Regions from separate parts of the Enterobacter cloacae complex sp. 385G4 genome, predicted to be linked through region 2. Evidence: predicted binding sites of a transcription regulator. Region 2 holds the regulator's gene; the other holds the start of a gene.
The links. The regulator Fur, encoded in region 2, represses iron uptake genes when iron is present. The targets are predictions, from matches to a motif close to ATAATAATGAGAACNACTATCAA.
Positions count from the first base shown of each region.

Region 1: a site for Fur is predicted at 2,177-2,199, ahead of AC2FAJ_RS18265 (Nramp family divalent metal transporter). Genes of this name have one in related genera too.

Region 1 is NZ_JBXWDD010000008.1:18,525-26,130, reverse strand. It holds gene AC2FAJ_RS18275 (sensor domain-containing phosphodiesterase) at 1-663, shown strand, start outside; gene AC2FAJ_RS18270 (NupC/NupG family nucleoside CNT transporter) at 707-1,894, opposite strand; gene AC2FAJ_RS18265 (Nramp family divalent metal transporter) at 2,241-3,479, shown strand; gene AC2FAJ_RS18260 (DUF2502 domain-containing protein) at 3,511-3,849, opposite strand; gene mgrA (L-glyceraldehyde 3-phosphate reductase) at 3,977-4,975, opposite strand; gene ipdC (indolepyruvate decarboxylase) at 5,161-6,819, shown strand; gene AC2FAJ_RS18245 (ion channel protein) at 6,820-7,606, opposite strand, start outside.
Region 2 is NZ_JBXWDD010000002.1:155,809-163,414, reverse strand. It holds gene potE (putrescine-ornithine antiporter) at 1-401, shown strand, start outside; gene pgm (phosphoglucomutase (alpha-D-glucose-1,6-bisphosphate-dependent)) at 506-2,146, opposite strand; gene seqA (replication initiation negative regulator SeqA) at 2,171-2,719, opposite strand; gene ybfF (esterase) at 2,903-3,676, shown strand; gene ybfE (LexA regulated protein) at 3,805-4,092, shown strand; gene fldA (flavodoxin FldA) at 4,248-4,778, shown strand; gene fur (ferric iron uptake transcriptional regulator) at 5,067-5,513, shown strand; gene chiQ (ChiQ/YbfN family lipoprotein) at 5,606-5,932, opposite strand; gene chiP (chitoporin ChiP) at 5,980-7,377, opposite strand.

The DNA.
Region 1 (7,606 bases), on a different contig from region 2:
AAGGCGGACGGTAGCGGGTACTACGAAATTCTGGCGCGTATGGAGAGCGAGGGCGAGATCATCACCCCTGACCGCTTTATTCCCCTGATTGCCCAGTTCAACCTCAGCCACCGGTTTGATATGTGCGTCATGGAAAAATTACTGCTGTGGCTGCGCGATCACCCAGCGACGCAGGCTGGCGCCCGTTTCTCTGTCAATCTGATGCCGCTTACGCTGATGCAAAATGAGGTGGCGACTGAGATTTGTGCGCTCTTTGAACGGTACGGCGTTGCGCCTCAGGCTGTCGTGATTGAGATCACCGAAGAGCAGGCCTTCTCCAATTCCGGCTGCAGCATCCACAACATTCAGCAGCTGCGGGATTACGGTTTCAGGATTGCCATCGATGATTTTGGTACCGGCTACGCCAACTACGAGCGTCTGAGACGCCTGCAGGCAGACATCATTAAAATTGACGGCTGTTTCGTGAAAGATATTTGTACTGATGATATGGACGCAATGATCGTCCAGTCGATATGTAATCTGGCGAAGACGAAATCACTGTGCGTGGTGGCCGAATATGTTGAGACGCCAGCGCAGCGGGAGATGCTGCTACGCTTCGGCGTGGACTATCTCCAGGGCTACCTGATAGGCAAACCCAAACCGCTGGAAGAATTGCGGGCATAAAAAAACCGGGAGTAAGACTCCCGGTTTTTTTTTACGGTAAACGTTACAGAACCAGCGCAGCGATAGAAGCAGACAGGACGCTCACCAGGGTGGAGCCGTAAACCAGTTTCAGGCCAAAGCGAGAAACCACGTTACCCTGTTCTTCGTTCAGGCCTTTAATCGCACCGGCGATAATACCGATGGACGAGAAGTTCGCGAAGGAGACCAGGAATACAGACAGAATGCCTTCCGCACGTGGAGAGAGCGTGCTGGCGATTTTCTGCAGATCCATCATCGCAACGAATTCGTTAGAAACCAGTTTGGTCGCCATGATACTGCCCACCTGCAGCGCTTCGTGAGCTGGAACACCCATCACCCATGCGACAGGGTAGAAGATGTAGCCCAGGATGCCCTGGAAGGAGATGCCCAGCACTGCGGCGAACAGGGCGTTCAGTGCGGAGATCAGGGCGATAAAGCCGATCAGCATCGCGGCAACGATAATCGCCACTTTGAAACCGGCCAGGATGTACTCACCCAGCATTTCGAAGAAGCTCTGACCTTCGTGCAGGTTAGACATCTGGATGTTCTCTTCGCTGGCGTCAACGCGATACGGGTTGATCAGCGACAGAACGATAAAGGTGCTGAACATATTCAGAACCAGCGCTGCAACCACATATTTAGGCTCCAGCATGGTCATGTACGCGCCCACGATAGACATGGAAACGGTAGACATCGCGGTTGCCGCCATGGTGTACATGCGGTTACGGGACATTTTGCCGAGGATATCTTTATACGCGATGAAGTTCTCAGACTGACCGAGGATCAGGGAACTTACGGCGTTGAAAGATTCCAGCTTGCCCATGCCGTTTACTTTGGATAACAGGAAACCAATGCCACGAATAACGAACGGCAGAACGCGGATGTGCTGCAGAATACCGATCAGCGCGGAGATGAAGACGATTGGGCACAGTACCTTCAGGAAGAAGAATGCCAGACCTTCGTCGTTCATTTTACCGAAGACAAAGTTTGTCCCTTCGTTGGCGAATCCGAGCAGTTTTTCGAACATTTCGGAGAAGCCTTTCACGAAGCCGAGGCCTACGTTGGAGTTCAGGAAGAACCACGCAAGTAAAACTTCAATGACCAGCAGCTGGACAACATAACGAATACGAATTTTTTTGCGGTCTGTGCTGACCAGCAATGCGAGTGCAGTAACGACAACAAGTGCCAGGACAAAATGAAGGACGCGGTCCATATTTGCTCCAAATATGAGGCAGGTTTAATTTTCGTGCACATTCTATGTAACAAGCGAAAAGAAAACGAGATCAGGGACACACTATAGTTACATCCTGTGACGAGTCTCAAAATTAGTGATCCACAATACATTTTTGTTATGTTAGGTAAATGAGTGAAAAGTTAAGTTTGTGTGCTACGCTTCACAAATGACCGCGCATTTTCACATTCTGTGATGTCGCACCACCTGCCCATCTATTGTTCTTAGCTATCAGAGAAATCATTTTAAACACTCTAAATGATCTTGATAATCATTCTCATTTTGATAGCATTAAACATAGCAAAGGCTATATTTCCAGAGGCAGATAATGACAAACAGTCGCGTAGAGGGTAGCAGTGGTAGAGCCGCGCGCAAGTTGCGGTTCGCATTAATGGGACCTGCTTTTATTGCTGCCATCGGCTATATCGATCCGGGTAATTTTGCGACCAATATTCAGGCCGGGGCCAGTTTCGGCTATAAGCTGCTGTGGGTGGTCGTCTGGGCAAACCTGATGGCGATGCTGATTCAGATGCTCTCTGCAAAACTGGGGATTGCCACGGGTAAAAACCTGGCGGAGCAAATTCGCGACCATTATCCCCGTCCGGCGGTGTGGCTCTACTGGGTTCAGGCGGAAATTATCGCCATGGCAACCGATCTCGCTGAATTTATCGGGGCAGCGATTGGCTTTAAGCTGATTCTGGGCGTGTCGCTGTTACAGGGAGCGGTGCTGACCGGGATTGCCACATTCCTGATCCTGATGCTGCAACGTCGGGGTCAAAAACCGCTGGAGAAGGTCATTGGTGGCCTGCTGCTGTTTGTTGCTGCGGCGTACATCGTCGAGCTGATTTTCTCACAGCCGAATCTGGCGCAGCTCGCGAAAGGCATGGTGATCCCAAGCCTGCCAACCTCGGAAGCGGTTTTCCTGGCCGCCGGGGTCCTTGGGGCGACCATTATGCCCCATGTCATTTATTTGCACTCCTCGTTGACCCAGCATCTGCACGGCGGGACGCGTAAAGAACGCTACTCGGCAACCAAATGGGATGTGGCAATCGCCATGACCATCGCGGGTTTTGTGAATCTGGCGATGATGGCCACCGCAGCCGCCGCTTTCCACTTTAACGGTCATACTGGTGTCGCCGATCTCGACCAGGCTTACCTCACGCTCGAGCCGTTACTGAGCCATGCTGCTGCCACGATATTTGGTCTGAGCCTGGTTGCCGCCGGTCTCTCCTCCACGGTGGTGGGGACGCTGGCAGGACAGGTGGTGATGCAGGGATTTGTTCGCTTCCATATTCCATTGTGGGTGCGTCGTTTTATCACCATGCTTCCGTCGTTTATCGTGATTATGATGGGGCTCGATCCAACGCGAATTCTGGTGATGAGCCAGGTGTTGCTGAGCTTTGGTATTGCGCTGGCGCTGGTGCCGCTGCTGATTTTCACCAGCAATAAAACTCTGATGGGCGAACTGGTTAATACGACGCTGGTGAAACGGGCCGGGTGGGCCATCGTGGTGGTCGTCGTGGCGCTGAACTTGTGGTTGTTGGTGGGAACCGCGCTGGGTCTTTAACAAAAAAGGAGCCGCAGGGGCTCCTTTTGGATTAATGATGATGGCCGTGACCATGACCTTTGCCGCGACCCCAGCCGCGACGGTCGTCACGATCCCGCCAGCCTTCACGGTAACCGCGCTCATAGGCGTTGTCTTTATACCAGCCGCGGTGTCTGCCGTTGTCATGTTTCCACCAGCGATCGCCGCGCCACTCATAGTGACGGTGCCAGTAATCACGGTCGCGCCAGTAGCCACCGTCCCAGTATCTGCCGTAGTCGTCACGATCGCCAATTTGTAATTTTACTGATGGCAACAGGGTGATTTCGCCCGCAGTGGCGACGAGCGGGGCCGAAGCCAGTAATACCGCTGCAAGAATCAGTGACCTGAACATACTCTTTCTCCTTCACGATCGGGGCCTTCGTGGGGCCTGTTAACGCAATATTACGAGTTGGTAAAGGCTCGTTTCATCGCCTCAACTCCGAATTCCCGAGGGAGAGCACTTTTTGCTAAAAGTGGTTTTATTTTGAACTGCTCAGGATCTGGTCGATTAGGGAAAGTTCTTCTGCGGTAAACTGGCGGTTTTCCAGCATACCCACGGCATCATCAATCTGAGCCGTTTTGCTGGCACCGATCAGTACCGACGTGACCTCCTCATGGCGTAACACCCAGGCAAGCGCCATCTGCGAGAGTTTCTGGCCGCGGCTTTCTGCCAGGGCGTTTAGCTGGCGCACCTTCTCAAGCTTCTCTTCGGTGATCTGTTCCGGGTTAAGGAATTGACTGCCGCTTGCCGCACGGGAATCGGCGGGAATACCGTTAAGATACCGGTTGGTCAACTGTCCCCCTGCCAGCGGCGAGAAGGGAATACAGCCGACCCCTTTTTCCTGCAGAACATCCAGCAAACCCTCTTCCGGCGCACGTTCGAACATTGAGTATTTCGGCTGGAGGATCAGGCAGGGCGTGCCCAGGTCATTCAGGATATCAATCGCTTTTCGCGCCAGCTCGGCAGGATAGTTGGATAACCCGACATACAGGGCTTTGCCCTGGCGCACCAGATGGTCAAGCGCTTTCATGGTTTCCTGCAGCGGCGTTTCCGGGTCAGGACGGTGATGATAGAAGATATCGACATATTCCAGCCCCATGCGCTTCAGGCTTTGATCGAGGCTTGCCAGCAGATATTTACGCGATCCCCAGTCGCCGTAAGGGCCGTCCCACATGGTATATCCCGCTTTCGTGGAGACGATCAGCTCGTCGCGCCAGGGCAGGAAATCCTCCTGCAAAATACGGCCGAAATTACGCTCGGCAGACCCCGGCGGGGGACCATAGTTATTGGCAAGGTCGAAATGTGTAATACCCAGATCGAACGCGCGCTGTAAAAGTTGACGGCTATTTTCGATAAGCGTAGCGTCACCAAAATTATGCCACAGCCCCAGCGAGACCGCGGGCAACCTGATTCCGCTTCGCCCACAGCGGCGATACTCCATTGTCTGATAACGATTTTTGTCCGGCTGATAACCCATTCGTATGACCTCTCGTGCTGAAGAGAAAAATCAGTGTATACGTTTACATTAACGTGAAAAAAAGCAGCATAGCCCAGCATTTTTTGTAAAGCATTCTTTCCATAGCCTTCTTATCGCCAATTCTGGACAGCCATCACGCTTATTTAATACTCAAAGTGAGGTCAACATCAGAAGGATACCTGTTTATGCGTACCCCGTACTGCGTCGCCGATTACCTGCTGGACCGTCTTACAGATTGTGGAGCCGATCATCTGTTTGGCGTGCCGGGCGACTATAACCTGCAGTTTCTCGACCACGTAATAGACAGCCCGGATATCTGCTGGGTGGGCTGTGCCAACGAGTTAAACGCCTCTTATGCCGCTGACGGATATGCCCGCTGTAAGGGCTTCGCCGCGCTGCTGACGACGTTTGGCGTCGGAGAATTAAGTGCCATGAACGGCATTGCGGGCAGCTATGCCGAGCATGTTCCGGTGCTGCATATTGTTGGCGCGCCGGGGATGGCGTCTCAGCAAAGGGGGGAACTGCTGCACCATACGCTGGGCGATGGTGAGTTCCGTCATTTTTACCATATGAGCGAGCCGATCACCGTTGCACAGGCGATCCTGACCGAACAAAACGCCTGTTATGAAATCGACCGGGTACTGACGACGATGCTCCGGGAACGTCGTCCCGGCTATTTGATGTTACCTGCCGATGTGGCAAAAAAAGCCGCTACGCCGCCTGTAAACGCTCTCACGCTCCGGCATGCCCATGCCGATAGCGCCTGCCTGAAAGCGTTCCGGGATGCTGCGGAGCGTCAACTGGCAGCGAGTAAGCGTACCGCGCTGTTAGCGGATTTTCTTGTCCTGCGCCATGGGCTGAAGCACGCGCTGCAGAAGTGGGTGAAGGATGTGCCGATGGCGCATGCCACGATGCTGATGGGCAAAGGCATTTTCGACGAACGTAACGCCGGTTTTTACGGTACCTACAGCGGTTCGGCCAGTGCCGGTCCGGTAAAAGAGGCGATAGAGGGGGCGGATACGGTGCTGTGCATCGGCACGCGTTTTACCGATACTCTGACGGCCGGGTTTACCCATCAGTTAACACTGGCACAGACGATAGAAGTCCAGCCTCATGCCGCCCGCGTCGGCGATATCTGGTTTACCGGCATCCCGATGGCCCAGGCCATTGAAGCACTGCTGGAGCTGTGCAAACAGCATATTCACGATAAGCCTGTTCCGGCATCGCACAGCGCGATGAATTTCCCTCAGCCGGACGGCTCACTTACTCAGGAGAATTTCTGGCAAACGCTGCAAACGTTTATTCGCCCGGGAGACATCATCCTGGCCGATCAGGGCACCTCGGCCTTCGGCGCGATTGACCTGCGTTTGCCTGCCGACGTTAATTTTATCGTCCAGCCGCTGTGGGGCTCGATCGGCTACACCCTGGCCGCAGCGTTCGGTGCGCAAACGGCATGCCCGAACCGGCGGGTGATTGTGCTGACGGGGGATGGCGCGGCACAGCTGACCATTCAGGAGCTCGGGTCAATGTTGCGTGATAAACAACATCCCATCATTCTGGTGCTCAACAACGAAGGATACACGGTTGAAAGGGCAATTCACGGGCCGGAACAGCGTTACAATGACATTGCGCTATGGAACTGGACGCAAATCCCGCAGGCCCTGAGCCTCGATCCTCAGGCCCAGTGCTGGCAAGTCAGTGAAGCGGAGCAGCTGGCGGACGTGCTGGAAAAAGTGGCGCACCACGAGCGGCTCTCTCTAATTGAGGTGATGCTGCCAAAAGCGGATATCCCGCCGCTGCTGGGAGCGATTACCAAAGCGCTGGAAGCGCGCAATAGCGCCTGATTATTTGTCGTTTCGCCAGGCCATCATCATCGGTTTGCCCGCCAGCAGGAGCCAGGCGGGCAACATCACGATGCAGAGCAGCGGGAACAGCGTCGAATCCGGCACCACCACCGCCGCCATAAACAGGCTCAGCCATGCATCGCGCGTCACCACCAGTACCAGCCCCAGAATAGAGCAGGATACGGTAATCGCCGCCGGAACCGCGTCGACATGCTCGTGCAGCATCAGCCCCAGCGCCACGCCGACAAACACCGCCGGGAAGATACGCCCGCCGCGGAAACCGCACGCTGCAGCAACGACAAGCGCCGCCAGCTTGATGACGGCAAACAACAGGTAATCGGACACGCTAAACACCTGGCTGAAGGCCAGCTGCTGCATCTCGTCCAGACCTTTGAACAGGGTCACCGTTCCGCCAATTGCCCCTAAAACACCGAGGATTAGCCCCCCTGTTCCCAGAATCAATACCGGATGTTTGAGTTTATGCACCAGCCGGTGCAGGCGCGGAAGACACCATACCGCCACCATGCCCAGCGCGATGGCGATCGCGACGACGATGGCGCCGCTGAATATATCTGCAATCCGCATCTCTCCGTAGTGCGGCAGAGAGAGGGAAAAATGGGGATGGAAAAACAGGCTTGTCGTCAGCGCGCCGGCAGCCGCGGCCATCAGTGGAGCGAACAGCTTATCCCAGAGCGGGACGTCGTTATCACTGGCCAACGTCTGAGAAAAGATCAGGGCAGCAGCGACAGGCGTGCCAAAAAGCGCCCCGATGGTGCCTGCGGAGGCG
Region 2 (7,606 bases):
GCTATTTCCCGAAAATCTTCTCCCGCGTGACCAAAGCCGATGCGCCGGTGCAGGGTATGCTGGCAATTGTCATCTTCCAGAGCGGATTATCGCTAATGACCATCAGCCCGTCGCTGAACAGCCAGTTCAACGTGCTGGTCAACCTGGCGGTGGTGACGAACATCATCCCGTATATTCTGTCGATGGCGGCGCTGGCGATCATTCAGAAGGTGGCGAAGGTGGATCCGCACAAAGCGCGAGTAGCGAATATCGTGGCGCTGGTTGGGGCGATATACAGCTTCTATGCGCTCTACTCGTCCGGACAGGAGGCGATGCTGTACGGGGCGATAGTGACCTTCATGGGCTGGACGCTGTACGGTCTGGTGTCGCCGAGATTTGAATTGAAGAACAAACACAGTTAGGTAAAAGCAAAACGGCAACCCTGAGGTTGCCGTTTTTAGTGTTTTCTCCCTCTCCCCGCGGGAGAGGGCCGGGGTGAGGGCATCAGCCCGCACCAGAACACGACTTATGCGTTTTTCAGCACTTCGCTGACAATCTCTACCGCTTCTTTCTCAATCTGCTGGCGATGCTCAGCGCCGAGGAAGCTTTCGCAATAGATCTTGTACGCATCTTCCGTACCGGACGGACGCGCGGCGAACCAGCCATTTTCGGTCATCACTTTCAGGCCGCCGATAGACGCACCGTTACCGGGTGCCGCCGTCAGACGCGCGGTGATCGGATCGCCTGCCAGGGTGCTTGCGCTGACCATCTCCGGAGAGAGTTTGGACAGAGCCGCTTTCTGGGCAGAGGTCGCGCCAGCCTGAATACGGTTATAGCTTGGTGCACCAAAGCGTGCAGCCAGCTCGTTGTAATGTTCCTGCGGGTTTTTACCGGTAACCGCGGTAATCTCCGCCGCCAGCAGGCACATGATGATGCCGTCTTTATCGGTTGACCACGGGGTGCCGTCGAAACGCAGGAAGGACGCGCCTGCGCTCTCTTCGCCGCCGAAGCCAAAGCTGCCGTCGTGCAGACCGTCAACGAACCACTTGAAGCCTACCGGCACTTCCACCAGCTTGCGGCCCAGCGCGTCCACCACGCGGTCGATCATCGCAGAAGAGACCAGCGTTTTACCGACAGCCACCTCTTTGCCCCACTGCGGACGGTGCTGGAACAGGTAGTTGATCGCAACAGCCAGATAGTGGTTCGGGTTCATCAGCCCGGCAGGGGTGACGATGCCGTGACGGTCATAGTCCGGGTCGTTAGCAAACGCCAGGTCGAATTTATCGCGCAGCGCCAGCAGGCCCGCCATCGCGCATTCGGAGGAGCAGTCCATACGGATCGCGCCGTCTTTGTCCAGGTGCATAAAGCGGAAGGTCTGATCGACGTGATCGTTCACGATGGTCAGATCCAGCTTGTAGTGCTCGGCGATGCGCTTCCAGTACTCAATACCGGAGCCGCCCAGCGGATCCACGCCCAGCTTCAGGCCAGCTTTCTGAATCGCCGCCATATCGACGATATCCGCCAGCCCTTCCACAAACGGCTGAACCAGATCCTGCTCTTTCACGTGGCCGGAGGCCATCGCCTCATCAAGAGAAATACGTTTAACGCCTTTCAGACCGTCGGCCAGCAGCGCGTTTGCACGATCTTCCACCACTTTGGTGACGTTAGTGTCAGCCGGGCCGCCGTTAGGCGGGTTGTATTTGATACCACCGTCTTCCGGCGGGTTGTGGGATGGCGTGATGACGATACCGTCAGCCTGCGCGCCACCTTTTTGGTTGTGCACAAGGATCGCGTTTGATACCGCCGGTGTTGGAGTAAACCCATTGTTCTCCTGAACAATCACGTCCACACCGTTCGCCGCCAGCACTTCCAGCACGGAAATAAACGCCGGTTCAGACAGCGCATGGGTATCTTTGCCCACGTAGCACGGACCGGTAACGCCGTTTTTAGCGCGCTCTTCCGCAATGGCCTGAGCAATGGCCAGAATGTGCGGTTCGTTAAAGCTGTGGCGCGCCGCGCTGCCGCGGTGACCAGATGTACCAAACTTCACTGCGTGTTCTGCGTTGCCCACGACCGGTTTCAGCACGTAATACTGCGCGGTCAGCTGAGCGACGTTAATCAAATCGCTTTGTTGTGCAGGTTGGCCTGCACGGCTGTGATTTGCCATTACCGGGTCCTTATGATGCAAGGGTTAAATTGTACCGCAAACCTTTTCAATCAATTCCGCCGGGAACTGCATGGACTGCATGATGTGTTCAATCATGCTGCACTTGCGGCCCGTATTGGTATTGGTGATCACCCAGTACGGAGTGCCAGGGACATGTTTAGGTTTGGTTTGATTGCCATTTTGCAGCAGCGTCTGCTCGTCGCCCGCGAAATAGACGCGGGTACGGCCGTGCAGCGACTCGGTCGCTTCAGCAAACGCTTTGTTATCCAGGGAGTAAAGTGTAGACAGCACCAGCATAAAACGGTTAACCGCCTTTTTCTGCTCCGCATATTCGTCGGAGAGCAGCAGTTCGCGCATCGCGCGCACTTTATCTTTTACCGGCGTCACGGCAGGTTTTGCTTGTACAGCAACGCTCGGCTGAGACACGACATCTTTGGTAACTGGGGTGGCAGGCTGTGAAGCGGCGGAAATTTTAAGCATGCGCCGTAAAATGTCGGACGCGCTCTCCCCGATATGCCGCGTCTGGCTGGCAATATACTGATAGAGTTCGTCATCAACTTCGATTGTTTTCATCTTAATCCAGTGCGATATCTTATCTGAATACAAGTCATTGGGATTATAAGGTCAAATCCCAACAGCGGATAGCGTCAAACCAGGTTGGCGGCAAAAGTCAGATTAAACTGGAACCTTGCAGCCGGGCGGCAGAATGGTCAACATGATACCCTAACCTGACATACGTAAAAAAAGAACTTTGCCATGAAATTGAATACCCGAGCGCAAACTGCACAATCGCCGAACAATAATTCCCCCATCGTGCTGGTTCATGGACTTTTTGGCAGCCTGGATAACCTGGGCGTGCTGGCCCGCGATTTGGTTACCGATCACGATATTTTGCAGGTCGATATGCGCAACCACGGGCTTTCCGGCCGCTCAGACGAGATGACCTATGCGGCAATGGCGCAGGATCTGCTGGATACGCTGGACGCGCACAACCTGCAGAAGGTGACCCTCATCGGGCATTCAATGGGCGGTAAAGCGGTTATGGCGCTCACCGCGCTGGCGCCAGAGCGAATTTCCGGGCTTGTCGTGATTGACGTTGCGCCTGTGGATTACGACGTTCGCCGTCACGATGAGATTTTCGCGGCGATCAATGCCGTAACCGAAGCTGGCGTTTCCACTCGTCAGCAGGCGGCAGCGGTTATGCGTGAGCATCTTGATGAAGAAGGCGTGGTGCAGTTCCTTTTGAAGTCGTTTGTTGACGGGCAGTGGCGTTTTAACGTGCCGGTGCTGTGGGATCAGTACAACCACATCGTGGGCTGGGAAACCGTTCCCGCCTGGCCACACCCTGCCCTCTTTATTCGCGGCGGTAACTCTCCTTATATTACCGACGCGTACCGCGACACGCTGCTGGCACAATTCCCGCAGGCGCGCGCCCACGTCATTGCCGGTGCCGGACACTGGGTGCATGCGGAAAAACCAGATGCTGTACTGCGCGCCATTCGCCGCTATCTCGCTGATACTGCAAATTGATTAAAAAGAGAGCGACTGGAAGATGACGGGCTTCCAGTCGTTGGCGTGCCGTTTTTGGTGATGTATGATGGCGCGCTTATCGCCCGGGCTTTAGCAGGGCGGCGTGTTTCCCCCGAAGTCTCATAATCATGGCCAAAGAACAAACGGACCGTACGACACTAGATCTGTTCGCGAATGAGCGTCGACCGGGACGACCAAAAACGAATCCGCTTTCGCGCGATGAACAGCTGCGTATCAATAAACGCAATCAGCTTAAACGCGATAAAAATCGTGGGCTTAAGCGTGTCGAACTGAAGCTCAACGCCGACGCGGTCGATGCGCTTAACGAGCTGGCAGAGGCGCGTAATATCAGCCGCAGCGAGCTTATTGAAGAGATGCTCATCGCCCAACTTGAGACGCTGCGCAGCCAGGCATAAGTCTGAAAAACCCCTTTATCGCCCTTTTCATGTAGCACAGAGTGCAGTCCTGCGCGATAGCGGTTTCCGCAGGGTTGCCAGTTCTGCTATTATTGCCCTTATCCGTGGCCGAATTGCGCCACCATACCATTAAGTTTCAAGAGGTTATTTTACTCATGGCAATCATCGGCATTTTCTTCGGCAGTGATACCGGCAATACCGAAAATATCGCAAAAAACATTCAGAAACAGCTCGGTAAAGACGTTGCTGATGTGCATGACATCGCCAAGAGCAGCAAAGAAGATCTCGAGGGCTATGACATTCTGCTGCTGGGTATTCCAACCTGGTACTATGGTGAAGCCCAGTGCGACTGGGACGATTTCTTCCCGACGCTGGAAGAGGTGGACTTCAACGGCAAGCTGGTTGCCCTGTTCGGTTGTGGCGATCAGGAAGATTACGCCGAGTACTTCTGTGATGCGCTGGGGACGATTCGCGACATCATTGAGCCTAATGGCGCGGTTATTGTGGGCCACTGGCCGACTGCCGGTTACCACTTCGAAGCCTCTAAAGGCCTGGCCGATGACGATCATTTTGTCGGACTTGCCATTGACGAAGACCGTCAGCCAGAACTGACCGCAGAGCGTGTAGAGAAGTGGGTTAAGCAGATCCGCGAAGAACTGCATCTGGACGATATTCTCAACGCCTGATTTTTTACGGCGCAACGCGGGTTGCGCCCCTTTTCCAGGTAAAACCGATTAAATTAATTGCTACAAACTTTTAACTTTTTCGCCCATACCTGTACAATGTCTCCCTGGCAAAACGTGGTTTCCATTGAGCAAGTTTGTAGGTGATACCACGTTTTTATAAGCATACTTTGCCTGAGACTTGCAGTTTTCATTTAGGCATGGCAGTTCTATAATGAGACGCATTATCCCAGGTGCATTTTCTGTCACTTCCCAGAGAAGTGAATCGTTTAGCAACAGGACAGATTCCGCATGACTGACAACAATACCGCATTAAAGAAGGCTGGCCTGAAAGTAACGCTTCCTCGGTTAAAAATCCTGGAAGTGCTTCAGGGTCCAGACAATCACCATGTCAGTGCGGAAGACCTTTATAAACGTCTTATCGACATGGGTGAAGAGATTGGACTGGCCACCGTATATCGCGTGCTGAACCAGTTTGATGACGCGGGCATTGTTACCCGTCATAATTTCGAAGGCGGTAAATCTGTATTCGAACTGACCCAGCAGCATCACCACGATCACCTGATCTGCCTCGATTGCGGCAAGGTCATTGAATTTAGCGATGATTCCATCGAAGCGCGTCAGCGTGAAATCGCAGCTCGTCATGGCATTCGCCTGACCAACCACAGCCTGTACCTTTACGGTCACTGCGCTGAAGGGGATTGCCGCGAGAATGAACACGCTCACGACACAAAATAAGTTAGCGTTCATACTCTGAGCCAGCCGTAAGGTTGGCTTTTTTTTGCCAGAAAAAAGCCCGGTAAGCAAAGTGCCACCGGGCGGAGATCAACTCATTTGTTGTTATTGCGTATCTCGTTCCAGATTTTATCGCAACGCTTCGCCACTTCCTGATCGTTACCGGTTTTACGTGCCTGGATGCAGGCCTGATAATCCATCACGCGAACATTCTCCTGCGTCGCGAACGCCTCATGCGCTTTCTCTTTCTTTAACACATTTAGCACGCTCTGGCAGGCTTCAATCTTCTCAGGCGATCCTTCCGCGGTATTAATACAGGCGCTATACGCCTCCTTCAGACGGGCGTCCTCTTTCGGCGCCTGAGTCTGAACACACGCCACCAGCCCTGATGCCATCAGCGCGACGATTACGATTTTTTTCATCATGTGCAGTCTCCAGACCGGCGGGACTCAGCCCGCCGGTGTGCTCATCAGAAGATGGTGAATGGGGCGATAACCATGAATTTGACGTCACGTTCATCCTGGAAGATGTTGCCGTAACCGCCCGCATAGCTTGGGATATCGGAGTGGTTGTCATACTGCGTAAAGTGCAGCTTGAACATCGTGCCTTTCGCGCGGCCATCCTGCAGGGTGTAGATAGCATCCAGGCTGTAGGAGGACTCTTTCAGGCGATAGTTTGGATCGTAGTACGCATCCGGCGTCGCCATGTCTGCTGGTTTTGCATCCCAGGCGTAAGCGTAAGAAGCGCCCACCGCCCAGCCCGGCAGGTTCCAGTTTTTCAGGTCATACATGGCGCCGAAGAAGACCGCTTTCTCGCCGTCGGCGTTGAAGTCTGAGCGGTTATCCCACCAGATATCCAGACGACCGTTGGATGAGGCATAGGTCGGCGTCATACGCTGCAGGAAGTAGCCCTGCTGCCCTTCCGCCTTCACCCACGTGCCTTCCAGACGCAAATCAACCTGACCGACCTTGTAGCCGAAGGTTAACGCCTGCAGCCACGCGGTGCCGTTATAAATGTCATTTACGCTTCCATCGCTGACCTTATCGCGCGTACCGTAGAACTGGTAGCTGGTGCTCAGCGGACTACCGGCGATATCAAATTTGTAGCTGGCTTTAGCAAAATACTGATCGATATAGCCTTCCGCCTGACCAAATGCGGCTTCCAGAACCAGATCGTTTTTGAAATCGTACTTCGCACCCAGCGAGTGGAGGTAATCGACTTTGGTTTTCTTATCGTTCTGGTAGAACTTGTCCATCTCAATGTGCCACGGCGCTTTGTACTCGTTGGTCCACATATAGGAGAAGCTCAACGCACCTGCATCACCATAGTCAAAGTTAGCCCCGGCTTCTGCCCCCTGATAGGTACCAGGCATAAAGCTCCAGTGCGGCGCTAACAGCGTCTGGCCGGTTGGCTGAATATAGCCCCCACGCGCCCATACCGGGCCGTATTTGAATTTCGCTGCGGCCTTATAAAGGCTGATACCGCTTTTATCCCCTGACCAGTCTTCGTCATAGGCTTTATTGCTGGAGGAGAAGGCAATTTCGTTCGGGTGGCCGCTGTCGCCATTTTCAGCCATTTCAATCGCCGTAAACGCGGCAATATCCAGACCGAACATATCGGCGGCGTAGCCTGACTGGAAGTCCAGGTTGGCGTTCCAGGTGGAGTGAGAGAGGTTGGTTTTGTATTTATCTTCTGTGACATCTTTACGGTCACGTTCACGCTGCCAGTAATAAATACCGCCAGTGAGGGTAGAATCTTCGATGAAACCTGCTGCTTTTGCCTCTGGTGTCACCACCAGGCCCGACATTGCTGTCACACCGGCAATAGCCAGCGCCAGCGCACTACGTTTGCCACTGAACGTACGCATAGATTATTCCTCTTTGACGAATTAAAACGCCTTAAACGGCGAAAATATAAAAGACCAAAAGGCCAGGGGTAGTTATAAATACCCTCGAATTAACTACCGTCTTTAGGTTATTTTTCGCGACGCGAATTATCAATGCTTTTCAGTGGGCAAAAGTCAGGATTATGACGAAGTGCACATAATTGGTAGTGCTTTGTAACATTTGGCCGAATGCGAGGTGTGGCGGGAGTAG